Regions from separate parts of the Bacillus sp. EB106-07-01-XG149 genome, predicted to be linked through region 4. Evidence: riboswitches for the same ligand, from Rfam matches in the RefSeq annotation. Region 4 holds a riboswitch; each other region holds the start of a gene.
The links. A riboswitch is a leader RNA that binds a small molecule or an ion and turns the genes downstream of it on or off. The one in region 4 is predicted to bind lysine.
Positions count from the first base shown of each region.

Region 1: it holds a riboswitch for lysine, as region 4 does, so the genes downstream of both, AC3WTA_RS16395 (aspartate kinase) here and AC3WTA_RS23620 (amino acid permease) in region 4, are expected to answer to the same signal.
Region 2: it holds a riboswitch for lysine, as region 4 does, so the genes downstream of both, AC3WTA_RS24625 (amino acid permease) here and AC3WTA_RS23620 (amino acid permease) in region 4, are expected to answer to the same signal.
Region 3: it holds a riboswitch for lysine, as region 4 does, so the genes downstream of both, lysA (diaminopimelate decarboxylase) here and AC3WTA_RS23620 (amino acid permease) in region 4, are expected to answer to the same signal.

Region 1 covers NZ_JBYTDP010000003.1:781,017-788,842, reverse strand. Annotated here, with positions in the region: partial or broken gene AC3WTA_RS16420 (MFS transporter) at 1-299, opposite strand, end outside; gene AC3WTA_RS16415 (8-oxo-dGTP diphosphatase) at 476-961, shown strand; gene AC3WTA_RS16410 (YndJ family protein) at 991-2,616, opposite strand; gene AC3WTA_RS16405 (DUF4166 domain-containing protein) at 2,622-3,233, opposite strand; gene AC3WTA_RS16400 (DoxX-like family protein) at 3,237-4,145, opposite strand; lysine riboswitch at 4,337-4,523, shown strand; gene AC3WTA_RS16395 (aspartate kinase) at 4,723-5,952, shown strand; gene AC3WTA_RS16390 (VOC family protein) at 6,297-6,749, shown strand; partial or broken gene AC3WTA_RS16385 (helix-turn-helix domain-containing protein) at 6,957-7,295, opposite strand; gene AC3WTA_RS16380 (helix-turn-helix transcriptional regulator) at 7,424-7,537, opposite strand; gene asnA (aspartate--ammonia ligase) at 7,674-7,826, opposite strand, start outside.
Region 2 covers NZ_JBYTDP010000008.1:95,908-103,733, reverse strand. Annotated here, with positions in the region: gene gapN (NADP-dependent glyceraldehyde-3-phosphate dehydrogenase) at 436-1,875, shown strand; lysine riboswitch at 2,054-2,240, shown strand; gene AC3WTA_RS24625 (amino acid permease) at 2,387-3,811, shown strand; gene AC3WTA_RS24620 (ABC transporter permease) at 3,872-5,071, shown strand; gene AC3WTA_RS24615 (type 1 glutamine amidotransferase domain-containing protein) at 5,358-5,873, shown strand; gene AC3WTA_RS24610 (hypothetical protein) at 6,196-6,399, shown strand; gene AC3WTA_RS24605 (MDR family MFS transporter) at 6,446-7,708, opposite strand; gene AC3WTA_RS24600 (SgrR family transcriptional regulator) at 7,814-7,826, shown strand, end outside.
Region 3 covers NZ_JBYTDP010000003.1:459,838-467,663, reverse strand. Annotated here, with positions in the region: gene sat (sulfate adenylyltransferase) at 1-895, opposite strand, end outside; gene AC3WTA_RS14735 (phosphoadenylyl-sulfate reductase) at 934-1,638, opposite strand; gene AC3WTA_RS14730 (YezD family protein) at 1,725-1,868, opposite strand; SAM riboswitch class I at 1,941-2,049, opposite strand; gene lysA (diaminopimelate decarboxylase) at 2,166-3,482, opposite strand; lysine riboswitch at 3,663-3,844, opposite strand; gene AC3WTA_RS14720 (DUF3888 domain-containing protein) at 3,934-4,329, opposite strand; gene AC3WTA_RS14715 (LTA synthase family protein) at 4,584-6,470, shown strand; gene pssA (CDP-diacylglycerol--serine O-phosphatidyltransferase) at 6,653-7,354, shown strand; gene AC3WTA_RS14705 (NAD(P)-dependent oxidoreductase) at 7,423-7,826, opposite strand, start outside.
Region 4 covers NZ_JBYTDP010000007.1:124,797-132,622, forward strand. Annotated here, with positions in the region: gene AC3WTA_RS23610 (DNA alkylation repair protein) at 1-494, opposite strand, end outside; gene AC3WTA_RS23615 (iron-sulfur cluster biosynthesis family protein) at 528-833, opposite strand; gene AC3WTA_RS23620 (amino acid permease) at 947-2,413, opposite strand; lysine riboswitch at 2,526-2,718, opposite strand; gene AC3WTA_RS23625 (GNAT family N-acetyltransferase) at 3,042-3,491, shown strand; gene AC3WTA_RS23630 (sulfite exporter TauE/SafE family protein) at 3,531-4,541, opposite strand; gene AC3WTA_RS23635 (VOC family protein) at 4,640-5,437, shown strand; gene AC3WTA_RS23640 (aminoglycoside phosphotransferase family protein) at 5,452-6,390, shown strand; gene AC3WTA_RS23645 (metallophosphoesterase family protein) at 6,404-7,147, shown strand; gene AC3WTA_RS23650 (nucleoside/nucleotide kinase family protein) at 7,281-7,826, shown strand, end outside.

The sequences.
Region 1 (7,826 bases), on a different contig from region 4:
TTGTAAACTTGTTTCCCAAATGAGTCCAAATATCATCATACCGAACCCTTCAATTGCCATTAATCCAATTAATGCAGGTGCCCAAGCAATAAATGGCATTATTAAAAGCGTATAACCACTTATTAATACACCACCATAGGCAAGTAATCCCCGCTTATGCCACCGTTCTCTCACGCCAAATATTAGGCGGCAATTACAGCTCCAACACCAGAGGATGCCATTCCTAATCCATACACATATGCTTCAAAATGATGATGAACATTAAATAACCATGGAATTAATACGGTGATAATGCCGGCATCCCCCAAAGCTTTTTCTCTTTGTACGTCCCCTTGCATTTCTCTCTCCTTTTTTCAAATGATTATAGACTTTATTATATATCACTAAAAATTCCCAATATTCTTTTTCGATTATATAAGAAACCATTATGTTATGGTAAAATTATCAAAATAAATATAAAGGAGAATACATTATTATGCCTCAAAATTCTCATAACATCGAGCACCGCATCTATACAATGTGTATGATCCAGCGAAATAATGAAGTTTTACTTATAAAACGCCCCGATCATCGAGGTTTTCCTGGCTACATCGCTCCTGGCGGAAAAGTAGATTTCCCAGAAAGTATCGTTCAAGCTGCTAAACGAGAAGTAAAAGAAGAAACTGGATTACTTGTTTCAAATTTAACTTTTAAGGGATTAGATGAATACGTAAATCCGAAAGAAAATGTTCGATATATGGTATTTAACTATTGGACAGATTCATTTGAAGGTGAACTCCTTTTGAATCCTCCTGAAGGCGAATTATCATGGGTAGCAATCGATACAGCACTAAATCTTCCTATGCAAGATTGGTTTAAAGAGAGATTCCCATTATTTTTTGAAATAGGTACGTTTGAAATTCAACGTGTTTGGGACCAAGACTTAGATAAACAAGTTGCTATGACAATTACGCATACGTAAAAAAAGCTTGGTATCTCTCCAAGCTTTTTTCACTTTCCTTCTATTTTCTTAATCTCATAATCAATTTCTAAAAACTTAACTCCAAATATCCACATTCTATGGTTAGCTTCTAATATGTGATTCGTGTTCTCCTTTATAATAAAAGTCTCTGCTAACGGTAAACGAATTGTAAAGAAACGAGTATGTAAATAAATCCCCTCATCTCCTTTACCATTTCTTCTCAGCTTACTAGTAATGATTAAATCATTACTCTTATTACATAATTTTAAAACCCCCGTCATATTCGAATATGGTAAAGGTAATGCAATATTCATATATGTCTCGCTCTTATATGTGTGCTTTGAGTAAAGAGCTACAAAAATAGATTCTCCTGCTTCATTTTTTCTTAGCCAAGCCCTTACATTCTCTCTTCCATCTTTCTCATCTATTATCCCGACGATAGAGCCATGCATCGTTTCCCACCTACCGCCCATTCCTAAATGTATTTGTCCTACACGCTTACTCATTTTCTCATAGCAAAATGCAACCGGACGAAACCAACGAGCCCACTTAATATGCGATTGTAACTCATACTCTTTTGTATTTTCATAAAAACGAGTAATACTTAAAGGAATCTTCGCCATGTCAAATCCCTCACTATGAAAATCGTTCATATTATCAACTAAACCTTTGTATTCCTTGCTATCTATTAAACTTCTGTTATGTAAAAATGCTTCACCAACTGTCGTATTTCCTATTAACCTGCTCATTGGTTTCCCGTAATATTTATGATTCGGAGCACTCTTTTCAATCATCCAGCCGACAAATGCGGGTAACGCTACTCCAATTCCATTGACAACACCGTGAATCCAAACCATTTGAGCAATTGTAATCGTCATTACATGTTTCAAATTCCCATATGAATATACAAGTGAAAACATAATTGTTACCATGAGTGTGCTAGAAGATATGATTAGGAGAACTTTTGCACTAACAGCATTAAATTTCGTACACCAAACATAAATCCCATAACTATAAATAGCACATAAATATAGGAACACTGCAAAAAATTCAAATACCCTCGAGTACGTAATTCCTATTGCAACTGTCATAGGTGAAATGACGATGACAAACATAATAGCATCATATACTTTACTTCTCTTTTCTCTTTTCCTCCCAATTAAACCAGCTGATAACGGCAATAGAAATGCCGAATAATGAAAGTGTGCAGCTGTAAGCAAAACAATGTCGGAACTAAAGTGCATAATGGAAAGCTTTGCTACAGAAGCAAAAAACCAGAAACCACCTAAAAACAAATACATAAACGCACTATCGATAGCTGTCTCCTCTAACGGTTTCCATCCTCTTTCTAGCAATCTACTTATACCAAATAACGCAACAATTCCTGTATATACAAACCAAAGTAACGCAAAGAAATAATGATTTGTTACGAAAGCTAACGTTGCATTAATTGCTGCAATTGGATATAGCGGCGATACAAATTTATAAAAGAATACATACGATCCATTTCTTGTTTTCTTATCAATGATGCAAAATGACATCGGTATAAATAACAAAATAGATAATAAAATAATTGCTTCCACCGGGTTTATATTTGACCACTCACATATTAGAAAAATAATATAACAAGCAAACCCAACTATTATATTTTTCATATCATTTATTTCCTCTCTACAAATGTTCCCTTATATGAAAATAATGAACCAATTAACGGATTGCTTACTTGTACATGAATTCGAAAGCATTGTAGTGTTTCATCATAACTTTCTACAATGTTGGCCTCTCCGTATAAAAACCTAGGTAACGGGACTTTCCTTCCAAACATGTAAAACCATTGTTTCTTTGAAGAAATATGCATTGCCCCCACCTCATCAATATGAAAATTCAATGTAGAAACAAGTATTTGCGGTTCACCAAAATAATCTAAAATTTCATTATTCTCTTCATCCATCTGCATAATGGCGTTAAAGTATCTTTTCTTATTATGAAAATAAAAAGTACGATTCCACCGCACAAGTTCATTTCCATGTTCATCTCGCTCAGCGGTATTATGTATTGTAAATGGCACTTCCTTCCCCCGCTCAGAGAAAAACATTCTAAACTTCGATGCAATTTTTAATATCAATTTTACGAAAAAAGAACCTCCGTAAATTTCATCCATTTCTCCTTCTCCAGTAAAGCTATTTTCTTCCGTGATCTCATAGCGTTTCTGTAATTTCGGATGAAGTTTTTTATAAGAATCCCCTAATAGTCTTTCATACATATTAGCCATACATTATTCCTTTCTCTTCCTCTTGCAATTTTTTGCACTCGGTAAATCAGAACTATTTATATAACCGACAATCGATAACCCCATAAGTAGAACGTTTAATGTAGTTGGATTAAACGGCTCTGTAAAGCTTACGATATTCGTAAAACCCGCCGCTATCGTTAAAGCTATTAACATAAAAATATGTACGATAAATACTTTTCGTTTTGGAAATGGCAACAGCCATATGGCACCAAAAATAATTTCTAATAATCCAATTATTTTAAGTACAAAAATACTATATTCCGTTGAACCAATTATCACAGATAGCATTTTTACTTCTTCTGAATGAGTAAACACTAGTTTCGGCACTATTCCTTGATACATCCATACAAAAGCAAACAAAAAACATACAAGCCAATATGTCATTGTTCTTCTAATTAGTAATCTCGGATGAAGTCCCTTTTCTAACCATAATTTTAAAGCATCAAAACTCCAAGCAGTCGCCCAGCCTAATAACGGACGAAACATATAGAAATCTATTACATTTCCTATACGACCAAACCTCGTATCGTAATCATATTGCGTCTCAAAATGAATGTGTTCTTTACGCGGTGTATACTTCCAATAACCACGCCCTATTTGAATAAGTGATAATTTATTTGCTGTCCAAAATTTTAAAGAAGAAATCCGTTCACCCGTTTCTTTTCTTATTTCTCCTATCGATTCCCCTTCACCAGCTATTTCAAGTCCTAATCCAATTTTAGTTTTATATAAAAACTTCTGCGGTTCTCCTTCTTTTTTCTTTAAATACGAAATTTCAGTAAAGCGAGCATCCCATTCTATATGTATATCTGGTTCCTGTGTATATACCCATAATTTTTCCATTGTTGTGTTCATTTCTGCCGAAACATAAATAGGCTTTTTCCCCTTCATTCTTCCACCTCCTATGCACTATAAATTTAATGTACATGCTATGAATTTATTTTGCTACAGTTTTCACAAACTCCTTCAAGAAAAGAAAGAATTTTTAAAATTCATACAAAACACTTGATTCCCCGAAAAATTTAAATTATTATAAAACAAATGTTACCAACAACTTCATAAATCAAACACTCTCGCCTAAAACGTGAGATAGAGGTTGCGATACTTATGATTATTCTAATGGAGACACAGAGATGTCTATGAAATTAGATGAAAGGAAGTATTGCCGAAATCGATAATTTTCTCTGCATTTATCGATTGGGGCTGTTTTCGAATAGAAACAGAACTGTCATATGTACAGAAGTGTATGTATGAAGAGCTATCTACAAAAAAGAGATATCATTTTTATGGTATTCCTTTTTTGGCGGTTTTTTTATTAGCTCCGTTTTCTGTTTCCCTTTTCCTGTAACAGCACCATCCTCACTTATTTGAGATGGTGTTTTTTGTTTTTCTCTGGTAACTACAGGAATATTGGGATCTATATATGTCCTAATCTATTCTTAAAAATGGATGAAAGAAGGAATTCGTAATGGAAACGATTGTACAAAAATTTGGTGGCACTTCTGTTGGAAGCGTTGAGCGCATCCAACATGTAGCAAATTTAATTATTGAAGAATATGAACGAGGACATAGTATCGTCTCTGTCGTTTCAGCAATGGGAAAAAACACAGATGAACTCGTAGCACTTGCTAACGCGATTTCAGAAAATCCGAGTAAACGCGAAATGGATATGCTTCTATCAACAGGAGAGCAAGTTACTATTTCATTATTAACGATGGCACTACAAGCAAAAGGTTATAACGCGATTTCATTAACAGGATGGCAAGCTGGTATTACGACAGAATCTGTACATAGTAGTGCACGGATTACTGACATTCATACAGATCGAATTCAATCTTATCTTACTGAAGGTACGATTGTTATTGTAGCTGGCTTCCAAGGAGCCAGTGAAGAACATGAAATTACAACGCTTGGACGCGGTGGTTCTGATACAACTGCTGTTGCATTAGCTGCTGCACTGAAAGCAAAAAAATGTGATATTTACACGGATGTGACCGGTGTATATACGACGGACCCACGAGTTGTAAAAGATGCTTATAAATTAGATGAAATTTCTTATGACGAAATGCTAGAACTAGCAAACCTCGGTGCTGGTGTATTACACCCGCGTGCTGTTGAGTTTGCTAAAAATCATAATGTCATGTTAGAAGTTCGCTCAAGTATGGAACAAGAAAACGGAACAATTGTAAAAGGAGAATGTAACATGGAACAACAATCAATCGTTAAAGGTATTGCATTTGAAGATAATATTACACGCGTCACAATGAAAGGATTAGAACAAGGTGCACTCTCAACAGTTTTCTCTACATTGGCAACAGCACATATTAATGTAGATATCATCATTCAAAGTATTACAAATGAAGGAACTGTTCACCTCTCCTTCTCAATCCATTCTAATGATTTAAAAGAAACATTAGAGGTATTAGAACAAAATCAAGAAACACTTCACTATGAATCTGTAGAATATGAAAATTATTTAGCAAAAGTATCCATTGTAGGATCTGGTATGGTCTCTAATCCAGGAGTTGCTGCGAATATGTTCACTACTTTAAAAGAAGAAGATATTCATATTAAAATGGTAAGTACATCAGAAATTAAAGTATCTGTCGTTATTGACCGCCTTCATTTAGTAACAGGTGTTGAGGCGCTGCATCAATCATTTATGGCAAAAATTGAGCCTTTAGTGCAGATGAGTTAATTTCCACCGGTAAAACTTTAAAAAATATATGAATCTATTTCCTTCCTATATAAATAGAAACAGGATAGGACTGTTTTGTGGGAAAGTCGAAGTTATTCTATCGAATAGCAATTACAGTATCAAATTCTTGAAATGATAGCATTCACGAAATAAAGTTCGCGCATATTTCAATAGTAAAGGGTTTACGAAGTGTTATTCGTTAACAAGATTTTATATACTATGCCCGAAAACACCTTGTCACATTTTCCTACGCTGTGACAAGATGTTTTTTGTTTAGAAAAGATTTTAGTATAATTATGAGGATAATTAAATAATAAATTTATACATAAAAGGAGATAAAAACTATGGCAAACAACCGATTACTACGAATGGACAATGTCAGCATCGTTGTAGAATCACTTGATAACGCAATCTCATTCTTCGAGGAGATTGGCTTGAATCTCGAAGGGCGAGCTACTGTTGAAGGTGAATGGGCTGGTCGCGTAACTGGACTCGGTTCTCAGTGCGTAGAGATTGCTATGATGGTTACGCCAGATGGCCACAGCCGAATTGAACTTTCTCGATTTCTCACCCCACCTACTATAGCAGACCATCGGACAGCTCCTGTAAACGCCCTCGGTTATTTGCGCGTCATGTTCACCGTTGAAGACATTGACGAAATGGTATCCAGACTGACTAAGCATGGTGCTCAGCTCGTTGGTGAAGTAGTTCAGTATGAGAACTCGTATCGACTCTGCTACATTCGTGGAACCGAAGGAATTTTAATCGGTTTAGCGGAAGAACTCGGTAACAAATAAGTAATGTTTTATTAGACGTCTTTACTGAAGTAAAAATATTTGAAAGAACTTTACGCTTAATAAAACTTAGATTTTGAACCCCGTCCTAGCTTTAGAACGGGGTTATGCTTGTTTAAACTTTTTAACATACTATCAACATCCCGAAATCATTATAAAACAATTCAATTACTTGTTATACTCTTTCCTAGGAAATATAACGGACCCTTCTCACTTCTTATCATATATATCTTTTCTTTTAAAAAACGATCTGAACTCATTCAAAATAACTTTCTTCACGTCAGAGTAAAAAACCATCATGAATAGTGCAATTCCTAATAAAATCTCTTGCATTCCTTCATAATCAATGAAAGCACTCACAATTAGCAAACCAAACCCAATATAAAAACCAAACTCATTCTCTTTCTCAAAATCCTCATCTTCATCAATATGTATTTTCTCTTTTAAATTTCGGTTCCCTTTTATTAACTCATCGAGCGTAACATTATACATTTCGCTCAATAAAATTAAATTTTCAATATCAGGGCAACTTTTATCATTTTCCCACTTACCCCGCTTTAACAGGCAGTAAATCTCATCAAAGCTTTTAAGCACAATCAAGGCAGCCAGATGCGATTAACTGCCTATAAAAGCCCGATTGGTTCAACTAATAATCAGTAGGATAAATCGCCCACTGATTAAAGTTTCACTTTATACACTGCTTGCCTCGTTATACCAATCTTTTTAGCAACATCTTCTTGTGAAAATCCTTTTGATTCTCTTAATTTTTTAAGTTGTTGTCCTAAGCTCATAACCTCCCCTCCTTTAACAAATTATTACATAAAAGGATCCAAAAAAGAAAGAAACCATTAGTAAAACCCACTGTAAACCACTCGTTTACACTATAAAAAAGAGAGAATAACTCTTTGAGCTATCCTCTCTCTTCTATTAAAACAGATGAATGTTTTCTTTCTTGCAAGCTTCACGTAAATCGTCAGGCCATACAGAAGATTGAACTTCACCAATATGTGCTTTACGTAAGAAGTACATGCACATTCTTGATTGTCCAATACCACCGCCAATTGTTAACGGTAGTACGTC
Region 2 (7,826 bases), on a different contig from region 4:
ATACCGCCGCTTGACGATATGCACAAAAATGCATAAAAGCGTACGTTACGATATACGCAACGTACGCTTTTTATAAGACAAAGATGCCTTATATATCCGCACGGGTTGCGTAATGATATGAATGTTTTCTGCCATTTAACAGAGCTAAGCCCATTACATTTACGATTACAATCATTACGCACACCCCCTTCATTTATTTTCCATTTATAATCTTACAACTTTATTGAGTATTCTGTCAATTATTTTTTTACAAATCGAATAAAAATATACGCTACATCATTTTGAAATAAGGGAATTTTCTGTAAGAAAGGGCATACAAAATAAAAAAAGAATAAGAAATCGTTTTCACAAACATTTCATTTGAAAAATGCTATCAAACACCCTACAATCACCTTATACTCACTCTTACAAGTTGCTATTTTAGGAGGACTAATCATGACAACTAGCAATACGTACAAATTTTATTTAGACGGAGAATGGAGAGAAAGCTCTTCGGGAGCAACAATCGAAATTCCATCTCCATACTTACACGAAGTAATTGGACAAGTACAAGCAATTACTCGCGGAGAAGTAGATGAAGCAATTGCATCTGCAAAAGAAGCTCAAAAATCATGGGCGGAAGCTTCTCTACAAGATCGCGCAAAATATTTATATAAATGGGCTGATGAGCTCGTAAATATGCAAGATGAAATTGCCGATATCATTATGAAAGAAGTCGGTAAAGGTTATAAAGATGCGAAGAAAGAAGTTGTTCGTACAGCTGATTTCATTCGTTACACAATCGAAGAAGCTCTTCATATGCACGGAGAAAGCATGATGGGCGATAGCTTCCCTGGCGGAACGAAATCTAAACTTGCGATCATCCAACGCGCACCACTTGGTGTTGTATTAGCAATCGCACCATTTAACTACCCAGTAAACTTATCTGCTGCAAAACTTGCACCAGCATTAATTATGGGTAACGCTGTTATTTTCAAACCAGCAACTCAAGGTGCAATTAGTGGTATTAAAATGGTTGAAGCACTTCATAAAGCTGGCCTTCCAAAAGGTCTTGTAAACGTAGCTACAGGACGCGGTTCTGTAATTGGTGACTACTTAGTAGAACACGAAGGCATCAATATGGTATCGTTCACAGGTGGTACAAACACAGGTAAACATTTAGCGAAAAAAGCTGCAATGATTCCACTTGTATTAGAACTTGGTGGTAAAGACCCTGGTATCGTTCGTGAAGATGCTGACTTACAAGATGCTGCAAACCATATCGTAAGCGGTGCATTCTCTTACTCTGGTCAACGTTGTACTGCTATTAAACGTGTACTTGTACACGAAAACGTAGCAGACGAGCTTGTTAGCTTATTAAAAGCGCAAGTAGCTGAGCTATCAGTTGGATCTCCAGAACAAGACAGCACAATCGTTCCATTAATCGACGACAAGTCTGCTGACTTCGTTCAAGGTTTAGTTGACGACGCTGTTGAAAAAGGTGCAACAATCGTTATCGGTAACAAACGTGAGCGTAACTTAATTTACCCAACATTAATCGACCACGTAACAGAAGAAATGAAAGTTGCTTGGGAAGAGCCATTTGGCCCAATCCTTCCAATCATCCGTGTTTCTTCAGATGAGCAAGCAATTGAGATTGCTAACAAATCAGAGTTCGGCTTGCAAGCAAGTGTCTTCACAAAAGACATTAACAAAGCATTTGCAATTGCTAACAAAATCGAAACTGGTTCTGTTCAAATTAACGGACGCACAGAGCGCGGCCCTGACCACTTCCCATTCATCGGTGTAAAAGGTTCAGGTATGGGCGCACAAGGTATTCGTAAGAGCCTTGAGTCTATGACACGTGAAAAAGTAACTGTATTAAACTTCGTTTAATCTTATATGTAGAAGCTGATCTAGTTTTAGATTAGCTTCTTTTTATATCAAATAATTATTCATTCCTAATAACAAACTCTTCTCTATAATCTGATTATTACTATATCCATTGACGTATAAAAATACATTTGTTACTCTTAACTACGTTAATTTAATATTTAAATCCTCATTCGTATCTCGGTGAGGTAGAGGTTGCAATCATTAAGAGTATCGTTTCAGGAGATGTAGTGGCATTGATGAAGGAATGAGAAAGGAATGATTGCCGAAGTAAGTCGTGTCCACCATGCACACTTGCTGGGTCTGCATTTAATAAGTGCAGAACTGTCACAAACGAAACGTTTCGTTTGTGGAGAGCTATCGAGAGGTATGTCGTGGGTTTCTTATAAGATAGAAAGCATGTAGCGGCAAATTACGTGCTTTTTTTGTTTTGTTTGGGACTTTTCTTCTCTACTAAGAAGACATACATATCTCCTCGCTTGACTTGGTTATACTAACTTTGGAGGTATTTTCTATGCAACAAAAAAAATGGGGCTTTTGGGTACTAACAGCTTTCGTTGTCGGTAACATGGTTGGCGCTGGTATTTTCATGGTGCCAAGTACGTTGGCACAAACAGCAAGCCCTCTCGGTGTCACTTTAGCTTGGTTAACAACAGGGTTTGGTGTTTTAATGCTAGCTCTTGTTTTCGGTAATTTAGCAATTCGTCGTCCTGATTTAACGACAGGACCACAAAGTCATGCATATGCTTTATTCTCATCACCAAAAAAGAAAAAAATGGCTGGTTTCAGTATGGTATGGGGATATTGGGTTGCAAACTGGGCAAGTAACGTTGCCATCATTACATCTTTCGCGGGATATTTATCACTCTTTTTCCCAATTATGAAAGATACACGACTACTATTTTCAATCGGTTCTTTTAACATAGAAGTCGGAAAACTAATTACATTTACGATTTGTTCCATCTTACTTTGGGGAACTCATATTATATTAACAAACGGTGTAAGTGGAGCTGGAAAGCTAAACTTCTTAGCAACAACAACGAAAGTAACTGGATTCCTTTTATTCATCGTCGTTACGTTATTTGCATTCGAAGCTTCTAAGTTTGGACAATGGTACACACCGATGATCGATAAATCAGGTGTATCACACGGCCTTCTTTCACAAGTAAATTTAGCTGCTCTTACAACGCTTTGGGCATTTATCGGAATTGAATCGGCAGTACTTTTATCAAACCGTGCTACCTCTCCTAAAACAGTAAAACGCGCAACAGTTGCAGGATTACTTATTACAGTTGCGATTTACTTAGGAATTACCATTTTAACAATGGGTGTACTTCACGTTGATAAATTACAAGCTTCTGAACGTCCATTAGCAGATGCATTAAATGCTGCAATGGGTCATGGCGGCGGGAAACTGATGGCATTACTTGCTCTTACTTCCCTATTCGGTTCTATATTAGGCTGGATTTTATTAAGCTCAGAAGTACCGTATCAAGCAGCAAAAGAAGGTTTCTTCCCTTCCTTCTTCACGAAAACAAATAAAAAAGGAAGTCCAATTTACTCATTACGACTAACAAACATTATGTCGCAAGTGTTCTTATTCTCAACACTATCCGGAACAATTGCGGAAGCTTATACATTCGTTATTACCGTATCAACACTAGCCTACCTCATTCCATATCTCGTTTCACCAATCTTCCAGTTAAAACTAGTCGCAACTGGTGAAACATATAAAAATGAAATGCGGGCAAGAATTACAGATGGCATAATCGCAGTGATCGCACTTTGCTACGCACTATGGGTTATTAAAACCGGCGCAGCCGATATAAAAACGTTCCTTCTCGGAATTGGTTTATTCGTAATTGGCTTTGCCTTCTATCCATTAATGAATCGTGATCAGAAAAAAAATAACGAAAAGAAAAACGAGCAAGTTGCGTAACGCAATTTGCTCGTTTTTTCTTTTGTAAAACATATATAATAGAACAAAGAGGTGAAAAACATGTCAATTGAATCACTATGGAGCAGCCGCTTCCAACAACATATTCAAAATATCATTACATACTTTGCACGTATGATTAACGGTTTACTATATAGCTTTATCTTCGTTGCCTGTATAGGTGCTTACTATTATGCAAAGTTTCTTAAGACAGCTCCTTCTAAAGGACTATCTTTATTACTTATTACAATCGTCCTAACAGCGATTATAACGAGATGTCCTATCCGTACATTTATTCAAAAACCTGATGCTGTCTATTTGCTTGCATTAGAAGAGAAACTAACATCTTATTTTAAAAAATCTCTTCTATATAATTACATCATTCAGCTTTTCCCATTATTATTTACGTTCCTTATTCTCGTTCCACTTGCACTGCAATCATTACAATTAACTGTACCTTTCTTATGTACAATCTTTATCGTTTTAATGATTATAAAAGCTTGGAACATGTATACACATTGGATCTGGCGTGATAGTCATGAAAAAAATATATGGTTCATTATTCGTATTGCTTGTAACGCCTTAATCATTTTCATGCTGTTTTACTCGGCACATGTTCTCATATTAGGCGGATTGCTCTTACTACTTGCTTTCCTACTTCTATATACGAAAAAACAGCCTACAAAACGAATACCGTGGGATTACATAATCGAGCAAGAAGAAAAAATGAACGTCCGTTTTTATCAATTTGCTAGCATTTTCACCGATGTTCCGCAACTGAATAAGCAAGTAAATAAAAGAAAATGGCTTACAAATTGGATTGAACCTTTATTACATAAAAAACGAGCAACTTTCTTCTATTTACATACACTAGCATTTTTACGCGGGAATGATTATTTCGGTATATATATTCGCTTAGGCTTAATCGGTGCCTTCGCCTTATATTTTATACCAAACATATACGTAAAAGGCGCTATCGCATATATCGTCCTATATATGATTTCTATGCAGCTCCGTTCCCTGTGGAAATATTTTTCGGGAAATATTATCGTAGCATTATATCCAATTAATACTGAAAAACGAATGAATGAATTTCTTCGCTTAATCTTTATATTACTAAGCATTCAACTCATTGTATTTTCAAGTGTTATACTCATTGCTACAGGTCAATTTTTACATAGCCTTATCATTATGATTATCGGGGTACTCTGGATCAAATTTATTATTGTACCAAAAACGAAGCAACGCGTTTCTGCGTTTTAACGAAAAGAATTATCTTAAAGCCAAGGAGAAGATAAATTATCTCCTTGGCTTTTTTATTTTTCTTCCTCAAACAAGAATCACTGAAACAACCGACATTTTATGATTTTTACATACAAAAACGATAATACATGTTTACGCGCTAACAAAAAGGGTATGTATTAAAGTAACAGGGCAAAGGAACTGGAGGGAATGAAAAAATATGAATTAAAGTTTCACTTTATAAAAGACATTGCTCAAGGATGATTCTGGAACCGATAATATAATATAATATAAGGAGCGGATTAGAATGAGTAAAAAAATTGCTATTTTAATAACGGATTATTTCGAGGACACAGAATACACAGAGCCAGTAGAAGCTTTTAATCAAAAGGGATATGAATTAACAACTATTGAAATGGAAAAAGGTAAAACGGTACACGGTAAACGAGGAAAAAGTGAAGTCGTAATTGATAAAAGTATTGATGATGTTTCTCCAGATAACTTTGATGCCCTCTTCATACCAGGCGGATTTTCCCCAGATATGCTTCGTGCAGATGAACGTTTTGTTCGCTTTAGCAAAGCATTTATGGATGCGAAAAAACCTGTTTTTGCTATTTGTCACGGCCCCCAATTACTCATCACTGCACAAACACTTGAAGGACGCGATGTGACTGGATATAAATCTATTGAGGTCGACTTAAAAAATGCTGGTGGACATTTTCATGACAAAGAGGTTGTCGTATGCCAAAATCAGCTAGTAACAAGTAGACAACCAGAGGATATCCCAGCGTTTATTGAAGAATCATTGCGTATATTAGGGTAGCTAGTTTGGTTAACCTCCTTTTATTTGTATGAAAAAAAATTTAATCAGTGGGGTTTTGTTCATCCCCCACTGATTATTACTTCTCACCAACCGGGTGTTTTCAGGAAATCCGGCTTCCACAAATAGCATGGGATAAATAAAAGGATGGAATCCAAAAGTTCATTTTTAATAATCTTTGGGATTCCACCCTTTTCTCGTCCCCAAATTTCTAATCACTTTTCATAGGCAGTTCTCATATAGTGAAAATGACTATACAATTCCTATCCATAAGTTAAACAATGATTTTACACATATATAAATACAAAAGATGGGAGCTTTAATTATGAATAACAATCCACCTTCAACGCCCCCAAATCCAACGGAAATGAATAATAATGAAGTGAGCTTACAAACGTTACGCGTCATTGGGCTTATTGTACTGATTAGTGGCTACATATTAGTAGCTCTTTCTGAAGTAGGAACGTTAAAAAATCTTTTACTACAGCCTAGTACCACTCCAGATTTAGCTGAAGTTGATCCGTTTTAAAAATTATATAAAAAGCGAGTCCAGTTCGTTCGCTTTTTATATAGTTTTATCCAATCTGAGAACCCCCTCTCTCATCCTCATACTTCTCTTTCCCAATCGCCTTCATAAATAATAAAATACTGCTCATACCAACGATAAAGTACAGAGCACTCATGCCCCAAGATGCAATAAATGAGCCTAGCATAACGCCTAATGCCCCGTTCATTTTTGCTACTTGAAAGACCATTCCGTTAATCGCCATGTATGAACCTCTTGCCTCATTCGGCACCATATCTGCCATAATAGATTGACGTACTGGCACATACATCATCTCACCTACCGTTTGGAAAAGCCCTGCAATTAATAAGACCCATAAACTATTGCTCGTTCCGAGTATTGTAAATCCAATTGTGTAAATGAATAAACCTATATATAAAATTTTCAAATCGTTGAAGCTTTTTAGCATTTTAATAAGAAGTGCTGAACATAACACAACTAAAATTGTATTCTCTGCTGAAATCCAGCTCAACATTCGAATACCTGTTAAATCAAACGTAAAACCATTCCCGAATAAAAAGTGCACTGTTTCAAATTCCTGCTGTAAACGTACTCCTAAATAATTATTAATTTGAAACTCTAAAGACAATGTACATATACTTGCTGCACAAAAAATTAAAAATGCTCTATCTTTCATCACGACTGTATAACTATCTGCCATATCTTTTAATACATTTTTCTTCTCTACTGTTTTTCTCGCTACATACACTTCTTCCATGTATACAGCCATCACATATAAAGTAATAACGGCAATAACTGTTAATCCGATAAACAATTGCAATCTATAGTTCTCAAATAGTAATCCGCCAAATATTGCTCCAATTGCCATTGATAAATTAATAGCCCAATAGTTAATGGTGTACATCACTTTTCGATTTTCAGGTGTACTCACATCAATTAACATCGCCTCTGTCGCAGGGTTCATAAGTCCAGACCCTAAACTATTTACTAACATAAACACAAATGTTAGCCACGGTGAATCTACATAATCCGAATTTGCAACTCCCATACAAGCAATGGAAATGACTTGTATACTTTGACCGATAATCATCACCTTTTTACGACCGAGCCGATCCCCAACATATCCACCGTATAAACCAATTACTAATGAAGCTATGACATTAATGAGTAATAACGCACCTGCAATCGCACTACCTAACTTTATTGAAAAGTATATCGCCATAAATGGAAAAATCATCGTGGACACAGCACGTGTTAAAAACGAAGTTATAATTCTAATTTTTATATTTCGATGCATACTCCAAAACCCCATTGTTTCCCCCTCCTTATGCTTACTTATTTTACTTTGAAAAAGAGGAAGAAAAAGGTTAGAATATTCTAAAGAGTTTCCCCTTTTATTATAAAAGGAAGTGTATATATGAAAATTATGG
Region 3 (7,826 bases), on a different contig from region 4:
AGTTTGTAAAAATTTCTTGTGCTTCATAAGTCCCGTAATAATCTCCTACTCCTGCATGATCGCGCCCTACGATAAAGTGAGTGCATCCAAAATTCTTTCTGACTAATGCATGGAATATCGCTTCCCTCGGTCCTGCGTAACGCATTGCTGCAGGAAATACACCTAAAAAGACACGATCTTTCGGATAATAGTTTTGAAGTAATACTTCATAGCTTTCCATCCTTACATCAGCAGGAATATCGTCCGACTTCGTTTCCCCAACGAGCGGATTTAAAAAGAGACCATCTACAATTTCCAGGGCAGATTTTTGAATGTATTCATGGGCACGATGTACCGGATTTCTCGTTTGAAATCCAACCACTGTTTTCCAACCACGCTTTTTAAATTCTTCTCTCGTTTCAATTGGATCTAAATGATAAGAAGGAAACGGATTATTTTCAAAGCGTTTTGTAAGAATAATAGCTCCCCCGACATAAAAGTTCGGTCGTTCATATAATTTTTTCACTCCTGGATGAGCCTCATCCGTCGTTTTATACACAAGTAACGCTTCTTTTTCCTTGTCAGGCACAAAAATATCTTCTATTTGAATGACACCATATACATTTTCAGCGTTAACAAGTTTTACTTCCTCTCCAGCTTTCAGACTCTCTGCTACTTCTTCTGTTACTGGTAATGTAATCGGTATACTCCATACACTCCCGTTTGCTAAGCGAAGCGTTTCTACGACCGAATCATAATCTTTCTTTCCTAAAAAACCAGTAAGTGGGCTATATCCCCCTGTCGCTAATAGCTCTAAATCACTTAACGCAATGTTGTCTAGTTCAATTTCTTTTTCGATTTGCGATACGTCGTAAGTCTCCTCTATACGGTTTACTAATTCGTTTCTTATACTCATTTTCTATACCCTCTCTTAGCTTTATTTTCAAATTCATCTTATTGGTAATGAAGACCACATTCTGTTTTCACTTTTCCAGACCACCTACCATCTCTCGAATCTCCACCCTCACCTACAGGTAACGTACACTTCTCACAACCAATACTTGGATATCCAACATCATGCAGCGGATTATACGGCAAGCTATGTTTGTATACATATCGCCACACTTCTTTCCACGTCCAATGAATGAGTGGACAAACTTTAATCGATTGAAAACGATGATCTTGATTTATAAACTTTGTATGCTTACGTGTTTCTGATTGTTCCCTCCTTAAGCCCGAAATCCACGCTTTTTCCGCTGCTAATGATTTTTCTAACGGTAAAATTTTTCTAATTTTACAACAAAGGTTCGGATTACTTTCCCATAATTTCTCACCATGCAACTTCGCTTGTTCATCAAGTGCAAGTTCCGGCTGTTTTTCTATAATATTTAATGAAGGAAATCGTTCCCGCACTTTTTGAATTAATTCATACGTTTCTCGAAAATGAACATTTGTATCTAAAAATACAACTTTAGCAGATGGATTTACTTGGTTTATAAGATGCAGTAATACCATCCCTTCCACTCCGAAGCTACATGCATATACAATTTCACTTTTATATTCTTTATAAGCCCAACTTAATACTGATAGCGCGCCTTTCGTTTCATCTTCTTCTGAAAATGGAACATTATTTTCTTCCCACGTTTCATACGTCAACATGTTTTTTCCCCCTGTAAAAGCAAAAAGACGGTTTTAACCTAATATAATAGGTTAAAACCGCCTCTAGTTTTTCTAGTCAGCGCTTTTTACTTTAAACGTACCTTTTCACTTTTCTCTAATTGAATGACTTTCCCATCTTGCACAACAATTGTAATTGAACCATATTTCATATCAGCAAGCATCGCTTGAATTTTCTCAGATACTTCCTCAAAATGTTCCCGTACACTCACGCGAACAGCCCCCCTTTTTATTCATAAAAAAAATCTTTCCCATTTCGAAAAGACTGTTCGGTAATATATTTTACCTTATCTTTCAAAATGGATTCCATTTTGCTGGATTTAGCACCTTGCTTTCTATAAGCAGGTTGCCGAGCTTCTTCGGGCCAGTTCCCTCCGCTTCTCTTGATAAGCTTTGTATTTGTATTTTATCACAATTCTGATTTTTTTCAATCCTAGTTTTCCGATATATTTTAATTATTTTATTTTACAAAAAAGGAATTGCCCATCCGAACAACTCCTTTTCTCTATTTAAACAAGTTCTTTAATACGTATGCGATCGTTCCCAATAATATTTTCATATGTTTCGCGTTCTACAACAATTTGTGATGTGCCGCCTTTCGCGAAGACGACAGCTGGTCTACGAATTCGATTATAATTATTCGCCATCGAGTACCCGTATGCCCCTGTACAAGAAATTGCTAGTAAATCGGCAGAAGCAACTTTCGGTAGAGTAATATCCCAAATTAACATATCTCCACTCTCACAGCACTTCCCAGCAATCGAAACAAGTTCCTCATTCTCATCATTCCCTCGATTTGCTAACATCGCTTCATAACGAGCGTTATATAAAGCAGGTCTTAAATTATCAGTCATCCCACCATCCACTGATACATATTTCCGAATACCAGGAATGTCTTTCACAGATCCGACTGTATAAATTGTCGTTCCAGCATCACCTACAATACTACGGCCTGGTTCAACCCATATTTCTGGCAAGGGATAATTACATACTGTAAATTGTTCCCTCACTGCACTTGTTACAGCTCGCACATATGTCTCAAGAGTTAATGGCGTATCTGACTCTGTGTAGCGTATTCCGAATCCTCCGCCTACATTTAATACTTTTACTACATAGTTCGCGCGTTCTCTCACCTGTTCTAAAAATTGATGAAGAACTTCAATCGCTCGAACAAATCCAGCCGTTTCAAATATTTGCGATCCGATATGTGAATGAATTCCTAACACATTATAATTTGATTTTTGTAAAGCAAGCTCAATTGCTTGCATCGCTTGACCATTTGAAACTCCAAACCCAAATTTCGAATCATCTTGACCTGTTGTAATATATTCATGTGTGTGCGCCTCTACTCCAGGCGTTACACGGATTAATATGTTCACAAATTGCCCATGTTGCACTGCTAAATCATGCAAAATTTCTAATTCTAAGAAATTATCTACGACAAAACAACCAATATTTGCCTGCAGAGCCATCACGATTTCTTCTTCTGTTTTATTATTGCCGTGAAAATGAATACGAGATGCTGGAAATCCCGCTTGAAGCGCAGTATATAATTCCCCACCAGAAACAACATCTAATGACATATTCTCTTCACGAGCTACTCGGCACATCTCCATGCACAAGAACGCCTTGCTTGCATATGCTACTTGATAAGAGAAACCACTTTCTTTAAACGCACGATGAAACGCGCGGCACTTTCCTCGAATAGACTCTTCATCGTATACATAAAGTGGTGTTCCGTATTGTTTTGCTAGCTGCGTCGTATCGCACCCTCCAATTTCTAAGTGTCCTTGCCCATTGATTCGGCTTGTGCCGTGTAAATACATTTGAATTCCTCCCTTATTTCCTCTAAAACTCATAACCCCAATCTTCTATTCATTGCAGCACGCTTTTAGATAGACAAAAAACGCGCGGAACAATGTTCACACGCGTTTCTTATTAGGAAAAATATATATTGAAAAAATAAACGAGTTGTTATCTCCTCAAAATAAGAAACCGCATCAACATCTCCAAATAGCTCTCCATAAAAGAAATATTATGACAGTACTACATTTATTCAATGTAGTCCCAATATATGAATAAGATGGTTATTCTTATATTTCGGCAATAGTCCCTTTCAACCTATGATCACAGATTCCATTAAATCTCCCATAGCTTACTCTTTCCTATCGCGGCCTCTACCTTTGAGAGTAGATGAGGTAAGTCTATTTAATTTTCAAACATCTAATTGTTGCTATTAACAATACCAAAGGACCATTTTATTTGTCAAACAATTTTTTATATTGTTTTTTTACAGTTTAATTTCGTATCATTTGGTAAGCGCTTTACTGAAATCTTTGACACTTCCCATTCGCCTTCTTCATTATTAAATGTAATCGTTACCTTCTCAAATGGTGGAGCAATTTTCCCAGCAACTCGTTCATACTTCGTTACTTCAATACTTGCTTGAAATAAATATGTACCGCTATACACTTTTTTTAAACTAATAATTTTAGGACATTGATAAGGCTTCAAGCTCCCATATTGCTTTTCAATTGCTTTATTTATTTTCGGAAATAAAACAGAATAAAGGGCATCTTCCATAAGAGGTGCATCATATTGGGCTACCGACACACTCGGTGAAGCAAAAAGTATAACACTACTGCATACTATAAAATATAATAATTTTCGCATTATAACCTCCGTATTATTACACGATTCTTTCTGCGCACGATAATTATCATACATAGAAACTCCGTTTTATTGTCTCCCACTGCCCTTTTTCTACTCAATTATTATAAAAAAGCCCACAACTCTCTTTTATTTTCGTATAATGATACTCATAGTATAATAAACATAATAACAAAGGACTGTTCGTATATATAAAATGAGGCGCTAACCAAACCGGCTCACAAGAACTGTCATGCTTTTTAGGAGAGGAGTATATTATGCTACAACGTCTGTTTCCAAAACTGCGATTTGCACTCGTTGCAGTCGTTTTATTATGGATAAAAACATATATTGTGTACAAGCTAGCATTTGATATTAAAATTGATAATTTCTTTGAAGAATTTATGCTTTTTATTAATCCGCTAGCTGCGTTACTTTTATTTTTCGGTTTTGCTTTACTTGCATCTAAGCACCGAAACCGCATTATAATTGGAATCAGTTTTATACTGTCCTTTATTTTATTTGGAAATGCAATGTTTTATGGGTTTTATAACGATTTCGTTACGTTCCCAGTTTTATTCCAAACAAATAATATGGCTGACTTAGGGACAAGTATAAAAGAACTCTTTACGTACAAAACATTACTTTTATTTGCAGATGCGATTATTTTAATGTTTCTTTCGCGTAAATTCCCAGCATTTTGTGACAAGACGCCGCTTTCTCGCACTGAGAAGCGAACTTTCTTTAGCGGTGTAACAGCTTTATTAGCACTACAAATTGTTGTTTCAGTTATTTATAAACCACAAATGTTCTCACGCTCATTTGATCGTCAAACTGTCGTGAAAAATTTAGGTTTATACACATATCATCTATTTGATATTACACTTCAATCTAAATCTTCAGCTGAACGTGTATTTGCAAGTGGTGACGGGTTCTCTGAAATTAAAAACTATACAGACTCAAAAGATAAGCAAGTTGATAAAAACTTATTTGGAGCTGCAAAAGGTAAAAATGTAATTTTGATTTCAATGGAATCTACACAAAGTTTTGTTATTAATAAAAAAATAAATGGAAAAGAAATTACTCCATTTTTAAATGAACTTATTAAAGATAGTTTTTATTTCGATAACTTCTATCATCAAACAGGACAAGGTAAAACTTCTGATGCTGAATTTATCGTTGAAAATTCACTTTATCCGTTAGACCGCGGTTCTGTATTCTTTACTCACGCAACAAATGAATATACAGCTACACCAGAACAATTAAAAAAATACGGATATTCTTCTGCTGTCTTCCATTCCAACGATAAAACGTTTTGGAATCGTGATGTAATGTATCCTGCACTTGGATATGATCGTTACTTTAATTTAAATGATTACGTAGGCACAGAACAAATGTCTGTCGGTTGGGGATTAAAAGATAAAGAGTTCTTTGAACAATCGATTCCAAAGCTAAAATCTTTACCACAACCGTTCTATACAAAATTTATTACTTTAACAAACCATTTTCCATTTCTTTTAAATCCAGAAGATCAATATGTTGATGAGTTTAATTCGGAAAGTGGTGTTGTAAACCGCTACTTCCCAACCGTTCGTTACACGGATGAATCTCTGAAATTATTTATTAAACAATTAAAAGACGAAGGACTGTATGATAATTCCGTTATTGTCATTTATGGAGATCATTATGGTATTTCTGAAAACCATAACACAGCTATGGCTCAGTTCCTTGGGAAAGACGCTATTACACCGTTTGATTCTATGCAATTACAACGCGTCCCTCTCATTATTCATGTACCTGGTCAAGAAGGAAAAGTCATTTCTAAAGTATCTGGTCAAATTGATATTAAACCAACACTACTTCATTTACTTGGTATTAAAACAAATCAATCAGTTGAATTTGGAACTGACCTATTTATTAAAGAAGAAGATCCACTTATGGTAATGCGTGATGGTAGCTTCGTTTCGGAAAACTATGTTTATACAAAAAACATGTGCTATAAACGAAATACAGGTGAAGAAGCGGATATTTCATTATGTCAACCAAATATTGAAAAAGCAAAAACTGAATTGAAACTCTCCGACAAACTCATTTATGGAGACTTATTACGTTTCGACCCTAACAATCGTTATAAAACCGGAACAATGACAACGAAATTTGAATAGCGCCAGAAGCAACTTTTATAAAAGTTGCTTCTTTTTTTACTTATTTTTCAAATCATTCCGCTATGAAATCTTTCACAAATTGGGAATTTTTTTCGTATGAGGAAGAAATTTATGGTATGATAAAATAAGTAAAATTTCATAAACTAATTAAGAATTTATTACAGAAAGCAAGGGATCAGATTTTGTATAGAGCAGCTATTCCAAACTTATTTACGCTCGGAAATTTATATAGTGGATTCTTATCTATCGGCTATGCATCTTTAGGATATTATAAATCAGCTGCTATTTTAGTACTTATCGGGATGATGTTAGATAGTCTTGATGGACGTGTTGCTCGTTTATTACGTGTTGATTCACAAATGGGAAAAGAACTTGACTCGCTGGCGGATGTCGTAACATTTGGTGCAGCACCTGCTGTTCTCATGTATTACACATCTTTCTCCAATTACGGAATCATCGGACTATACATAGCGGGACTATTCCCTCTTTTCGGAGCATACCGTTTAGCACGATTTAATGTAACACCATCTTCTACTTCAATGAAATATTTCACTGGCGTACCGATTACAGCAGCCGGAGGGCTTGTTGCTTTCTTAACATTATTTTCACATACCATTCCAAAAATCGTTCTTATTACAGTATTTGTAACGTTCGCATTTTTAATGGTGAGCCGTATTCGTATCCCAAGTTTAAAAGATGTACCAATTCCACGATATAGCATCATTATTACACTATTTTTAGTTGGAATCATTATAACAATGTACCAAACAGGGTTCGGTAATTTTTCTGTTTTCTTATTCATTGCCATTCCACTATATATTTTGTATATGCTATCTCAATTTCTTAGACAAAGACCATCTAAAAGAGCAAATAAAGAAAAATAAGAAAAACCTTCCGATTCCGGAAGGTTTCTTTTTATGCCGTAAAAGCCCACTCTCATTAAAGCTTCACTTTATTTTGTAACCAATACCTTTTGATTTACAGGTGTTACTGGCTCTTCACCGTTTAATACGGCTAAAATATTTCTTACTGCCATTTCAGCCATCGCATCACGCGTTTCGAACGTTGCGTTCCCTACGTGAGGAGCAAGTACTACATTCTTTAATCCTTTTAGCTCTTCTGTAATTTTCGGTTCAAATTCAAATACGTCAAGAGCTGCTCCTTCAATTTCATTCGTTTTTAATGCATGAGCAAGTGCCGCTTCATTCATAATTGGTCCACGTGAAGCATTTACAATATACGCTGTTTTCTTCATCATTTTAAACTGTTCATCATCAATCATATGATGCAATTTCGGATTATAAGCACAATTAATTGTAATAAAGTCTGCTGTTTGTAATAATTCTTCCAATGTTA
Region 4 (7,826 bases):
CTTGTACCTTCGGAAACTAATCTTCTAATGTGGCTGTTTTCGTCATGAATCCACTGTTGTAATATGTGTAGTGTGTCTTCATGGTATGTTTTGAGAAAAGGCCGAATGGCATATTCAGCAGTATTCCTTTTTGTTATTGCATACATGGCGTTACATGAGGTTTCAAAATCGTTAAGCCCATATTTTTCAACGTATTTTGCAATAGGCATGTACATATATCCGTTTGTAAATGTGCCTACTTCTGTTGTGTTTTCTGGCCCCAATGTTTTCAGTAAAATATGTATTGCTGCATTAAAATCTTTTTGTAATGCATCGTGTAATTCATCTGCTATTACTTCTATACGTTGCTTTAACTCTAATTTTTCAACTTTACATGTTACGGAAGATACGAAGTTTCTTTTCGGAAAATTAGGATCGTGTTTACAAATAGAATCAGCCATTATTTCTGCTAATTCTTCATTAAATAAAAATTTTAACGGAACATATTTACCCATTTTTTCACCTCATTTGTCAGCTGAAAACAATTTTTATTTTTTAATCGACAATCCATAAACTAAAGTCTCACTCGGAGTCGTAATACTAAAACCTGTCGTCTTATAATCAAGTTTCACCGTATCACCAGTGTAGTCTTTCGTGAATGAATCCATTTGTACGATAAACTCGGCATCTTTATATACAACATCATCTGCATCATATGTATCCCAAATTAAATCAACATCAACGAAAATACTACAAGAGTTTGTCATTGTTCCTCTAATGCGAATGATCTTTTTATCTTCACGTTCTAATTTATGTATAGCTGCTTTTGCTTCATCAGTAATACGAATGTTCATGGTATCCCAACCTTTATATATATTTCCTTTATTATTGCAAAAACAGGAGAAATAGGGAAGGGAGAAGCATCGGAATAAAAAACGAGCAAACATATTTGTTTGCTCGTTTCACTTTATTTCAATTCACATTTATCGAGCGGAATCACTTTCGTTTTCTTCGTAAATTTATATCCTAACCATAGTACTAAGAAGAGTGGTAAACCGATGTAAGAAACGAGTACACCGTTCCAATCGATTGATTCGCCCATAAATGCGCCGTAGTTTTGACCTAAAATTACGATGACACAAAGTGCAAATGCGAAAATTGGACCGAACGGGAACCATTTTGCTCTATATGGTAAGTCTTTCAAATCTTTTCCTTGTGCGATATATGCTTTACGGAAACGGTAATGACTAATTGCAATTCCGACCCATGCGATAAAGCCAGACATTCCAGATGCGTTTAATAACCAAATGTATACAACACCGTCACCGAATAAAGAGGCAATGAAAGCGATACTACCGACAATTGACGTTACGATTAATGCGTTAACAGGTACACCGCGGCTATCTAATTTACCAAGAAACTTTGGTGCTTTTCCTTGGCGAGCTAAGTCCCAAAGCATACGAGTTGATGCATACATACCAGAGTTACCAGCAGACAATACTGCCGTTAAAATAACAGCGTTCATAACAGAAGCAGCAAAGGCAACGCCCGCTTTTTCAAAAATAAGTGTAAATGGACTTACTGTTACATCGCTTGCAGCAAGGCTTTCAGTCGTATAAGGAATTAATAAACCGATAACGAGAATCGCAAGGATATAGAATAAAAGAATACGCCAAAAGATAGAACGAATTGCTTTTGGAATGTTACGCTCTGGATCAGCAGTTTCACCAGCAGCTACACCTAATAATTCAGTTCCTTGGAATGAGAACCCAGCAGCCATAAATACACCGATAATTGCCATAATGCCGCCATTAAATGGTGCATCTGCAACAGTGAAGTTTTTAAAGCCAACAGATTCGCCGCCCATAATTCCGAAAATCATCATAAAGCCGACAATTAAAAAGATAATAATAGTAACTACTTTAATAAGTGCGAACCAATATTCAGATTCACCAAACCCTTTAACAGATAAATAGTTTAAAAGGAAAATAATAGCTAAACATAATCCACTCCAAATAAGAGAAGGGGTATCTGGGAACCAAAATTTCATAATTAATGTTACAGCAGCGAGTTCAGCAGCAATTGTAATGGCCCAGTTATACCAATAGTTCCATCCAAGTGCAAAGCCAAGGGATGGATCAACAAATTTTGTTGCATACGTGCTAAAAGATCCGGTAACAGGCATGTAAGCCGCGAGTTCAGCTAAGCTTGTCATTAAAAAGTAAACCATAATTCCAATTGCGGCGTATGCGACTAGTGCACCGCCAGGACCAGCTGTATGGATGACACCACCGCTGGCAAGAAATAGTCCGGTACCGATTGTACCACCGAGAGAAATCATCGTAAGGTGACGAGATTTTAATCCGCGTTTTAATTCACCTTGTCCTTGTGTAGTTTGCGTTTTAGAGGTAGATTGATTTGTTGCGCTATTCATGTTCAACACTCCTTTTCTTGTAGGTTAGGAAGGAGCGGGGGAGAAAAATACAAAAAACCGCCAAAGGAATTAGGCGGAACGTTTCACAAATAACCACCCCATCATACCCTTCCGTTAAGATAGCACCCCACGTTTACACGGTAATTTTGTAAACGTGACAGTTCTGTTCCTTTCGGAGACAGCCCCAGCTCATATTTCCAGAGAAGAAATATAAACTTCGGCAACTTTTCCTTTCAAACGGAGTTGGTGACATTCTCTGTGTCTCGTCCGTTTTACTCATAAAAGTCGCAACCTCTACCTCATCGGATTGATGAGGATTTGATATATTGCTAAGATTTTTAATATATGGCAATTGTAATGACTTTCTGAATATATTGCAAGATATTTTGTTAGGAAAAGTCAAAAAATATCGGTTATTGTATAGGAAACGCTTGCAAAACTCCACCCGAACCTACTGTTATGTAACAAAAAACAAATAAATAAATTGTTATACAAATGTTTCGCAAAAAATATTGAAAAACCCTTTAAAAATAAAAGAAAATTCTGAAAAAATAATTCGACATTCATAATAAGGTCATATTTTTTGTTATAATTAAAAAAACGTTTAAGCAAAAAAGGGGAAATTAACATGAAATTAGAAACAGAAAGACTCTATATAGTACCGTGTACAGAAGAGAGTATGCAAGTTGCTAACGAGCAAGGATATAACAGTGGTCCGCATATTGTAGGGCATGTAGAAAATGTAAAACAAAATAAGGTTTTATTACCTTGGGGCGCGTGGTATGTCATTCGCAAAGAAGATGACATCGTTCTAGGTGATATAGGATTTAAAGGGAAACCAAATGAGGAACATACAGTAGAAATTGGTTACGGATTTATTGAGAAATATTGGAATAAAGGGTATGCGACAGAAGCTGTAAGAGAATTAATAAATTGGGCTTTTCAAACAGGAGAAGTAGAAACGATTATTGCGGAGACACTTCTTGAAAATGATAGCTCGATTCGTGTATTAGAGAAATTACATATGAAGAGAATTGACACTACAGAAACGATGATTAATTGGAAAATAGAAAAATAAAAAATACCGCTCGAAGTATATCGGGCGGTATTTTTATCGTTATGGTAGCATTTGTTTTTGATCATTCGGATATCCGGCTGTCGATGCGTTAGAACGCTTGGAATGATTGCGAACAGCAATGAAAATAGAAATAATAACGACAAGACCAACTGCCACGTAAGAAAGTGAAATAATAGTTGGATCAACTTTAAATGTAGTAAGCAATGTACGAATGTTTGTAAAGATAATAAGGCCACCAACTAATACGCCAAGTAAATGAGAAGGAACGATGCGTACTAGCCATGCAGCGATTGGTGCCGCAACGATACCACCGAGCATGAGAGAAAATACCCAAACCCAGCTTACTTGTTCCCATCCAAGTGAAATGAAAAATCCAATTGTTGCAGCGAGTGAAACAGGAAATTCGCTCGTATCTACAGATCCGATAACTTTTCTAGCTTCATTTCCTCTTGCCAAAAGTACAGGTGTCGTAATCGGACCCCAGCCACCACCACCAGTTGAATCAACGAATCCAGCGAATAAGCCAAGCGGAACAAGCTGTTTTGCAGACATACGTTTATTTGAAGTAACAATTTGTTTTTGAATGATGAATCGTAATAAAATATAAACCCCTAAAGTAAATAAAAATACGGAAATGTACGGTTTAATTACATCGCCAGGTAAATTGCTTAAAAAACATGCCCCAATAAATGCGCCAATTGCTCCTGGTAATGTAAGCCTGGAAACGGTATATTTATCAACGTTTCCAAATTTGATGTGAGATGCACCAGAAGCGGCGGTTGTAACGACTTCAGCTAAATGAACAGATGCGGAAGCTACAGCTGGTGCGATACCAAACATTAATAATAGTGAGGTAGATGTTACCCCGTACGCCATTCCAAGTGCCCCATCAATCAATTGAGCGAAAAATCCGATAATAGCAAAGACAATTAATTTCTGCATAAATAATCCCCCTGTAATAATAAATGAAAAAGGCACTTTTCCCGTATGAGAAAAGTGCCTTTGGTTTTTCCAATCAGCAATAATTAAATTTGTTTCATTATAATACATATTAATCGTATAAATCAACTGGGTTTTAAAGTTTTTTGAATTGAATGAAAGAAAAATAAAATATACAATAAAAGGATGGAGAGAAAGGGGAGAAAGACATGTTACGATTTGATCATCTCGTACACGCAGTATATGGTACACCGGAGGAAGCGGCAAAACAAATACAGGAGCGTGGATTTCATACTGCAATAGGCGGAGAGCATATTACTTGGGGTACTTGGAATAGTTTATGTTATTTTGATTTATCCTATATAGAATTTTTAGCAGTTCAGCATGAAGAAAAAGCGAAGAAAGCAGACAATCCATTAGTACAAGAAACAGTAGTAAAATTACAAGACGGAGAAGGAATGCTACAAATCGCAATTCGAACAGATGCCATTGAAGACCTAGCAAATAATTTTAGTAAGCACGGTTTACATACGATAGGACCATTTGAAGGAAAACGTATAAGAAAAGATGGCCGTCTTTTAGAGTGGAAAATGTTATTTGTAAAGCAAGAGGAAAACAGACCGAAATTACCTTTCTTCATACAGTGGAATGAAACGGATGAAGAAAGAAGAAACGATTTACGTAACATAGGAACAATCACTGAACATAAAAATAAAGTACAACAAATTGAAACGATTCATTACGCAGTGAAAAATGTTCGAGAAACAGTACGGAAATGGAAAGAAGTAATGGGGCTAACTGCAAGCTCAATCACAAAGAATGAAGAATGGAATGCGGAGTGTCAAAGCGTATCATTTGGTGATGTTCATGTGCAGTTTTGTGAACCAATAGGAGAAGGGTTAGTACTAGAACGTTTGAAGCATCATGGCGAATATCCATTTGCAGTGGAGTTTAAAGGTGAAAATAAACGAGAGCATGAAGTGTTAGGTAGTTTGTACATATATTGATAGAGGTGAATGTTGTGAAGGAAATGCTTAGAGAGATAGAGAGACAACTAGAATGGCATCGTATTGTAAAGTGTACAGCTATTTCAAAAGGTTTTTCACATGAAGAAAAATATAAAGTTGAATTAAAGAACGAAGAAACTTATTTTGTGAAAGTATGTGATGCTGTTCATTTTGAACGTAAACAAGAAGAATATACGTATATGAAACAATTAGAGTTATTACATATTCCAACGCCCAAGTTAATTCATTTCATAAAACTTGAGGAATTAAATAAATGTGTACAAGTATTTGAATGGGCCCAAGGTGTAAATGGTGAAGAAGGTTTAGGGAAGCTATCGGTGGAAGAACAGTATAATGCAGGAAGAAAAGCAGGGGAAGTATTAAAGAGGATCCACTCAATTGGAAGAGAAAGTGCAAGTAATAAATGGGGAACGGTTCGATGGAATAAATACGAAAGATACGTAGAAGCGTTAGCAAACTATGAAATAGACTTCCTTAATTTGAAGCCAGTATTAAGTTTTGTAGGGGAGCATAAACAATTATTGAAAAATCGCCCTATTACCTTTTTACACGATGACTTCCATCCAGCAAATAGTATGATTCATAATAAGGAATTTATCGTTATCGATTTTGGAGGATATGATTTTGGCGACCCAATACACGATTTTTATAACGTAGCGATTTTTACTACAAGAATAAGTAAACCATTTGCGGTTGGACAAGTTCACGGTTATTGCGTGGGAGAACCGTCACTTCATTTTTGGCAACTGTATTCATTATATGCAGCAATGACATTCCCAGCTGATATCGTATGGACAAACCGAAGCACGCCACATTTAGTAGATGATATGAAGGAAAGATTGAACGTAATTTTAGAAGATCATAACAATTTTTCATCCTATATTCCAAAATGGTATCAATCACAACATGAGGATAGAATAAACAATAAGTAATGGAGGGATTCATATGGATAAAATAGCGGTAATTTCAGATATTCACGGTAATATTCCAGCATTAGAATCTGTGCTGCAAGATATTAAAGTAAGAGGAATAAAGCACATTATTTGTCTTGGAGATTTAGTCGGAAAAGGTCCTCATTCTAGCGAAGTAATTGAAATCATTCGTAAAGAATGTGATGGAGTTGTAATGGGGAACTGGGATGATTTTATTACAAAACCGACTGAATTTGAAGCGTTAAAATGGCATCAAAAACAATTATCGGAAGAACAAAATGACTATTTAAGAAGCTTACCATTTTCAATCGAATTTTTTATGAGCGGCAAATTGATTCGTATGTTCCACGCTTCACCTAGAAGTTTATATGAAAGAATTCAACCACACGCTGCAAGAGAAGAGCGTATTAGTATGTTCGAAAACAGTGAGCTCACAGAGAATATAGAAGGGGAAAGAAAACCCGATGTCGTTTGCTACGGTGACGTTCACCAAGCATTCGTTCAAAATTTCAGAGGGAAAACGTTATGCAATGCTGGTAGCGTAGGTAATCCTCTTGAAATTACACAAGCTTCTTATTTAATATTCGAAGGAACTTACAATGAAAAAGAAGCCGCAAGCTTTTCTATTCAACTCGTACGTGTACCGTATGATATTGAATTAGCTATCAGACTAGCAGAAGAACTCGATATGCCAGAAATTGAAGAATACAAACAAGAATTACGGACTGCTTTATATCGGGGGTTTAAGGGAAAGTAAGCCAATTATAATATATCTATCGTAACTTCAAATATATTAACGATTCGAAATAGGATATCGCCTTACCGACAAATAATGAAACGGATTGTTACCTATAATTATATTATGTAAACTGATTGTAGGAGGAAATATCTTGAACCGAATACAACGCATGAAAGAAATTGTAGATCATATTTTAAAATTAAACTTAACCCATCCAACAAGAGTTGGAGTAAGTGGTATTACAGCTTCAGGAAAAACAACATTTGCAAACGAAATAGCTGAAGAAATAAAAAAACGAGGATTACCAGTAACACGCGCCAGCATTGATGATTTTCATAATCCGAGAGCGGTTCGCTATGCAAAAGGTAAAGAATCTGCAAGAGGGTATTATGAAGATGCACACGATTATACAGCTTTTAAAGAAAGATTATTAAAGCCTTTAGAGCTTAACGGGAATTTACAGTATGAAACGATTTCTCATAACTTAATAACGGATATGCCTGTACATAATAAGCCACAAGTGGCCAAGCAAAATATGATATTAATAGTAGATGGAACGTTTCTATTGAAAAAAGATGTTGAGCATTTATTTGATTACAAAATCTTTGTAGATACAGATTTTGAGATGGCGAGAAAACGTGGTGCAAAGCGAGAGACTGAGACTTTTGGAAGTTATGAAGAAGCAGAGAAAATGTTT